Regions from separate parts of the Burkholderia pseudomultivorans genome, predicted to be linked through region 3. Evidence: riboswitches for the same ligand, from Rfam matches in the RefSeq annotation. Region 3 holds a riboswitch; each other region holds the start of a gene.
The links. Region 3 has a riboswitch for cobalamin ahead of WS57_RS37425 (hypothetical protein). Riboswitches for the same ligand answer to the same signal wherever they lie in the genome.
Positions count from the first base shown of each region.

Region 1: it holds a riboswitch for cobalamin, as region 3 does, so the genes downstream of both, cobG (precorrin-3B synthase) here and WS57_RS37425 (hypothetical protein) in region 3, are expected to answer to the same signal.
Region 2: it holds a riboswitch for cobalamin, as region 3 does, so the genes downstream of both, cobW (cobalamin biosynthesis protein CobW) here and WS57_RS37425 (hypothetical protein) in region 3, are expected to answer to the same signal.

Region 1 covers NZ_CP013378.1:3,166,590-3,168,848, reverse strand. Annotated here, with positions in the region: gene WS57_RS26900 (bifunctional cobalt-precorrin-7 (C(5))-methyltransferase/cobalt-precorrin-6B (C(15))-methyltransferase) at 1-534, opposite strand, end outside; cobalamin riboswitch at 815-1,003, shown strand; gene cobG (precorrin-3B synthase) at 1,070-2,259, shown strand, end outside.
Region 2 covers NZ_CP013378.1:3,148,093-3,150,351, reverse strand. Annotated here, with positions in the region: gene cobN (cobaltochelatase subunit CobN) at 1-52, opposite strand, end outside; gene cobW (cobalamin biosynthesis protein CobW) at 59-1,138, opposite strand; cobalamin riboswitch at 1,544-1,810, opposite strand; cobalamin riboswitch at 1,986-2,223, shown strand.
Region 3 covers NZ_CP013378.1:4,063,994-4,066,252, reverse strand. Annotated here, with positions in the region: gene WS57_RS31085 (cell division protein ZapA) at 1-139, opposite strand, end outside; gene WS57_RS31080 (hypothetical protein) at 136-486, opposite strand; cobalamin riboswitch at 653-905, shown strand; gene WS57_RS37425 (hypothetical protein) at 969-1,421, shown strand; gene WS57_RS31075 (FecCD family ABC transporter permease) at 1,418-2,259, shown strand, end outside.

The sequences.
Region 1 (2,259 bases), 900 kb from region 3:
CGGGCCGCCGAGATGCTCGAACACGGTGATGCGCGTGGGCCCGAAGCCGCGTGCGGCGAGTTCCGCCGCGACCTCGGCCGGCGTGCGGCCGTCGGCGCTCAGCACGAACAGGCGCCGCCCCGGCAGCAGGTGGCGCGCCAGCGTCGCGAGCGGACGGCCGACCAGCGACACCGCGCCGACCTCCTGCAACGCCCAGCCGAGGCGCGCGGCCGCGAGCGACAGCGACGACGGCGCGGGCAGCACGCGCCATTCGTCGGCGCCAAGCTGGCGCGCCAGCGTCGCGCCGACGCCGAACAGCATCGGGTCGCCGCTTGCAAGCACGCAAACGGGCGTGCCGCGGCGCGCGAGCACGCCCGACAGCTCGAACGGCGACGGCCACGCTTCACGCGCGGCCGGGAGCCGCGACGGCAGCATGTCGAGATGCCGCTTCGCGCCGACGACGAGCGTCGCGTCGAGCAGCGCGCGGCGTGCGGCGCGGCCGAGCCCCGCGAAGCCGTCGTCGCCGATGCCCACCACCGTCAGCCATGCCGTCATGCACCCTTCCCCATCGTTCGTCCTGTTGCCGACCGCGTACCGGTCCGCATCGCGAAAAACGGGATAGTACCGTGTTCCACTCCGCGTTTCACTTGCCGGGCGGGCGTCGCCTGCGCATGCGGACGAGTCGGTGCGCGGCCGATTCGGCTGACGAAATATCGGCGACGCGCGCGCGGCCGGCATCGCCGTCCAACCGACGACGGCTTCGCCACGATGCCGCCGCCGTCCACGTCCGCCGCACGGTTTTCCGGTCGCGAGCCGCCCGCGAAATCGGGTATGCTACGCGCGTTCGTTCGCCGGTGCCCTTCGGGGCCGAAGAGGGAACACAGGGCGCATCGCGCTGCTGTGGCTGCCCCCGCAACTGTAGACAGCGAGCCGTTCCCCCCTCACGCCACTGGTTTCACCGGGAAGGCCGGGAGCCGGCGCCGACCTGTCAGCCAGGAGACCTGCCGGCCTGAAAGTGCGTGCGTGCCAGCCGGCATCGGGCGGGGTGTACCGATGCGTTGGCCGCGGCGCGACACTGTCCCGGTGCCTCTTGAGTTCCGCCCCCGTTTCCGTTTCCGCATCGTCCGTCGTGCGCCCGTCGGCCTGTCCGGGGCTCGTGCGCGTGGTCGCGGCCGCCGACGGCGGACTGTGCCGGATCAAGCTGCCCGGCGGCCGGCTTCACGCACGACAGGCGCGCGCGATCGCCGACGCCGCGCGCGCGTACGGCTCCGGCGCGATCGACGCGACCAATCGCGCGAATCTGCAGCTGCGCGGCATTCGCGACGGCGCGGCCGCCGCGCTGACGCGTGCGCTGCTCGACGCCGGGCTCGGCCCGCAGGTCGATGCCGACGATGCGGCCGCGCTCGCCGCCAGCGACGACGCGCGCAACCTGATGCTCAGCCCGCTCGCCGGACACGATCCGGCCGCATGGCTCGACAGCCGCGCACTCGCGGCACCGCTGTTGCGGATGCTCGCAAACGAGCCGCGTCGCGGCGAACTGTCGCCGAAGTTCTCGATCCAGCTCGACGGCGGCGAATCGGTCGCGGCGCTCGATCATCCTCACGATATCTGGCTCGCCGCGTGGCGTCGCGCGGACGGCGACGTGCGCATCGCGGCCGGGCTCGCCGGATGCCCGCCCGTCGCGCAGCGCGACGCGCCCGCGTCGATCGACGTGTCGCCCGGGCAGACCGTCGCGCTCGTGCGCGCGCTGCTGCTCGCCTTCCTCGATCTCGCGCCGGCCGACGTGACGCGCATGCGCGCGCTGCTGGCGACCAGCAACGAAGCCGCGCTGCTCGAACACGCGCGGCGCTACCTGCCGTTCCCGCTGGTCACCGATCCGGCGCTGGCCGGCTGGCGTCGCCCGCCCTCCGACGCCGCGCTGCGCTTCGGCGCGCGCGCGTCGCTCGACGCAGGCCGCTGCAGCGTCGGCGCGCAGTTCGCGCTCGGACGGCTCGACGCGGCGCAACTCGAACGGCTCGCCGCCTGCGCCGAAGCCGACGGCGACGGCACGCTGTCGATGACGCCATGGCAAGGCGTGTTCATCCACGGCGTCGCAGCGGCCCGTGCGCCGGCCGTGCTCGACGAATTCGCCGCGCTCGGCCTCGTGTGCGCGCCGTCCGATCCGCTGGCGACGCTGGTCGCCTGCACCGGCAGCACGGGCTGCGCGAAGGCGCGCGCCGATACCAAACGCGACGCGCTCGCGCTGGCCGCCCGCGTCGGCCGGCCGATCGATGCGCACCT
Region 2 (2,259 bases), 920 kb from region 3:
CGCCCTGCGTATCGTCGACGAAGCCGCCCGGCGTGGTGCGCAGCAGATGCATCGCGCGTTACGCCTGCTGCAGCGCGGCCGCGCACGCGGCCTCGAACGCGCGCTGCAGTTCGGCCGCGTCGAGGTCCTCGCCGATCAGCACGAAGCGGCTCGCGCGCGTTTCGCCGTCCTGCCAGCGACGGTCGAAATAGCTGTCGAAACGACGGCCGACACCCTGGATCACGAGTCGCATCGGCGCATCGGGCAGCGCGGCGAACCCCTTTGCGCGATAGATCGTATGCGTTTCGACGAGCTGCTGCAGCGCGGCGATCGTCGCGTCGCGCGAGCCGGCGTCGCCGCTCACGACGACCGAGTCGAAGTCGTCGTGATGGTGGTCATGGTCCCCGTCGTCGGCCGAGCCGTGATGATCGTGGCGCAGATGAATCGTGTCCTCCGACGCCGATTCGAGCCCGAGCAGCATCGCCAGATCGAGTTCGCCGCGCGTCGCGCGCACGATCTTCACCTGCGGCGGGATTTCGTCGCGAATTGCGGTTTCGATCTGCTCGAACTGCGCGGCATCGACCAGATCGGCCTTGTTCACGATCACGAGATCCGCGGACGACAACTGATCGGCGAACAGTTCGTGCAGCGGCGATTCGTGGTCGAGGTTCGGGTCGGCGCGGCGCTGCGCGTCGACGGCCTGCGGGTTTTCCGCGAACTGGCCGCTCGCGGCGGCCGGCCCGTCGACGACGGTAACCACCGCGTCGACCGTGAAGCTGTTGCGGATCGTCGGCCAGTTGAACGCCTGCACGAGCGGCTTCGGCAGCGCGAGGCCCGACGTCTCGATCAGTACGTGATCGATGTCCGCGCGCCGCTCGACGAGCGCTTCCATCACCGGATAGAACTCCTCCTGCACGGTGCAGCACAGGCAGCCGTTCGCGAGCTCGTAGAGCTGGCCCGACGCTTCGTCCTGCGCATCGTCGCAGCCGATTCCGCAGCCCCGCAGGATTTCGCCGTCGATGCCGAGCTCGCCGAATTCGTTGACGATCACCGCGATGCGGCGGCCTTCGGCGTGTTGCAGGATGTGGCGCATCAGCGTGGTCTTGCCGCTGCCGAGAAAGCCCGTGACGATCGTGACGGGCAGCTTGCGCATGGTCATGGTAGGTCCAGTGTCGAGTGAATCGGTGGAGTCAGGCCGGCGTCGTCGCGCCGGCTGCGGCGCGGCGCGCGACGGGACGAGGTGCGGCCGGCCGGGGCGGGCTCGCGGGGAACGGGCGCTTCACGTGCGGGGGCTCGGTGCGCGGCGCCGGCCGCCCGCGCGCAGGCGCCGGCGCGCTGCGACGGGCGCGCCGATGCGGGCGAAAACATGAGTCGGGCATGACGCTTCCTTGCGAACGGTCGACACGTGAATGCCAACACGGCCGCCGGCAGCGCCGCCCGCAACGCCTGCCGTTCGCCGCGGGGCCAGGCGCGGTCGCGCGGATGGCAGCCTGGCGGCGGAATCGGGAAACGCTCGGGCGTCGGGCATGCTGCGGCCGTGGACGATGCGCCGCCTCCCCGCGGCGCTGAACCCCTTCGTTTAGGCCGGTATCCGGGCTGACGAACACGCCGCTTCGCCTTCCCGGATGCGCGCGGCATCCAGTGGCGGTCGTCCGCATGCACGCGGCATGCGGCGAAGCGGCGCTGCATCGCGCTGACGCGCGACGCGTTCGCTTACCGTTGCGGGGGCAGCACAGGTTGGCTCGACTGCGGCGCAGGCAGGCTCCCTGTTTCCCGTTTAACTGCGCGCGCCGGAGCGGCACGCGCGAGCACCAAAACGCGTGCGAGTGTAGGCGTCGCGGCGGGGAGCGTCAAGGCGGGCCAACGGCGCGCGGGCAGGATCGCGATGGAGCGCGGATGGCGCACCTTCCTTGTCGCCGATCGAAACGCACGGCGTGCGGCCTGCACGCTCGCCGCCCGCCTGTGGTCGACGCTCCGGCGAATCCGCCGGCCGCAGCGCCTGTGCTATCGTATGCGCCGCGTTCGGTGCTCGCATGCGCATTCCGCGCATGCAGTTAAACGGGAAACAGGAGGCGGACATCCGCCCGGCCTGTGCTGTCCCCGCAACGGTACGCCGCCCGCGCGACGCGTCCTGCAACGCCCGCGCCCATGCCGCCCACGATGCCACTGTCCGCCAGCCGGACGGGAAGGCTGCGGCCTGGCAAGCGGCCAGCCCGGATACCGGCCGACGCAAGGGGTGAGCCCGACGCTCGCCGAACGCCCTATCCGCGGGGGACGGAT
Region 3 (2,259 bases):
CCGAACTGTTCGCGCGGATCTTCGACATTTCGGCGTCGACGCGCGCGACGGCCTCGAGCAGCGCTGCTTCGGTCTCGGCCGAGCAGGCGAGACGATAGGCCTGGCCGAGAATCGAGACTTCGATCTGCTTGGTGCTCATGCATGTTCTCCGTGGCTGGCCGCGTCGTCGCCATCGGTGCGCGCCTGCGCATCCAGCAGGTCGAGCTGGTTGTCGGATTGTTCCGCGCTCTTGGTGCGCGGCAGCTTCTCGAGGATCGCGTTCAGTTTGACCTGGGCGTCGTCGATCTTCGCCGACAGCGTGTCGCGCTCGGCTGCGAGCGCATTGCGTTCCTCGCGCAGTTGCGCGAGCTCCGCGCGGACCGTGTCCGCTTCCGCGCGCAATTGCGCGACCTGCTCCTCGAGCGCGAGCCGTTCCGAGTGGTAGCGCTTGTTCAGCGAAATCAGTCGGCCAATATTTTGAGAAAGGGTTTCGAGTTCGTTGAGCATCTGCTGCGTCCTCTAAAGACCCAGCATTTTAGCGCGGAATACCGGGCATTCCGACATCTGTAACGTTTCCAGTCGTAACACCCCCGCTTCTTGTCGCGAATCGGCGTGTTGCGCGGCACATTGCGCACGTCGCGCGAGGCTTTCTTGACGCTCGCGCGGCCCGCTCCTAAACTGGCGCCGCCTCGGTGCACGCGCGTGGCACGCGCGGTTAAACGGGAAGCAGGGCGCGCGCTTTCGCCAGCAAGCCGCCAACCTGCGCTGCCCCCGCAACGGTAAGCGGCCGCGTCGTTCGACGCAGGCCGGCTCGGGCGCGTCCGGCATGCGTTTCGCATGCGGCGCGGGCCACTGCGCGATTTCGCGCGGGAAGGCGAGCCGGTCCGCCGCCAGCCCGGATACCGGCCGGGGCGGGAAGCCCGCACGGGCTTCATGACGCGCGGCCTGCGGGGAGGCAGGATGCGCAGTGCTTGACGGGATTTTCTTCGATGCCGACCCCAATCGTGCGCCGGGCACCGGGCGCGCGCCGCAGCCTTGTCGCTTGCCGCCGTCGTGCGCATCGGCGCGGCTGGATCGCCGATCGTGCTGCGGCGCGCCGTGCCCTGTTCGAAGCGGCGCCGGCGCATCGGTCGCACGCGGTGCGGCCGTTCGCGTCGGGCCGCACCGTGCCGGCTCGACCTGACCGCCGTCCCGACCCGGACGCTTTCCTCTATATTGCGCACAATGCCTGCCGCGCGACCGCGCACGGATCCGGATCCGACGCGATCGCCGACTTCACCGTGCATGCCGGCGCGACGGCGGTTACGCCGGCGTGCATCCCGACACGCCGTTCGACAAGGACTACAAGCTTGCCTATGCCCATCCCCTGCGATGCCGCGATGCCGCTGTCGCGCCCGGCCGGCCGCCGCCGCGCATCGCGCACGGCGCCGCACGTCGCATGAACGCCGCGCGCGCCACGGCGATCTGGACCGCGCTCGCGGCCGTGGTCGCGCTCTTGCTGGTCGCGTCGCTGTCGATCGGCAGCGTGCCGATGTCGCCATGGCAGGCGCTTGCATCGCTCGTGCCGCACGGCGGCGGCGCGGCGGCCCACGACGCGCTGTTCGCCGACATCGTGCGCACCTTGCGCCTGCCGCGCGCGCTCGCGGGCTTTGCGTGCGGCGCACTGCTCGCGCTGGCCGGCGCGCTGCTGCAGGTGCTGCTGCGCAATCCGCTCGCGGAACCGTACGTGCTCGGCGTGTCGGGCGGCGCGGCCGGCTTCGCGCTGGTTGCGATGATCGCGGGCGGCGCATGGTGGCTCGTCGACGCGTCCGCGTTCGCCGGCGCGCTCGTGTCGATCGCGCTCGTGCTCGGGCTCGCGCGCCGCGAGCTGGGGCGCGGCGACGCACGCGACGCGTCGCCGCGGCTGCTGCTCACCGGCGTCGTGATCGCGGCCGGGTGGGGGGCGCTCGTCACGCTGCTGCTGTCGCTCGCGCCCGACGCGCGCCTGCGCGGCATCATCTTCTGGCTGACCGGCGACCTGAACGGCGCAAGCGCGCCGTGGTTCGCCTGGGGCGCGCTGCTGCTGGCGGCCGGCGTCGCGCTGCCGGCCGCGCCGCAACTGAACGTGCTGCTGCGCGGCGATGCGACCGCGCTTGCGCTCGGCGTGCCGGTCGCGCGCTTGCGCGTGCGGATCTATCTCGTCGCGTCGCTGGCCGCCGCCGCCGCGGTGACGACGGCCGGCACGATCGGCTTCGTCGGCCTCGTCGTGCCGCATGCGCTGCGGCTCGCGTTCGGCAACGA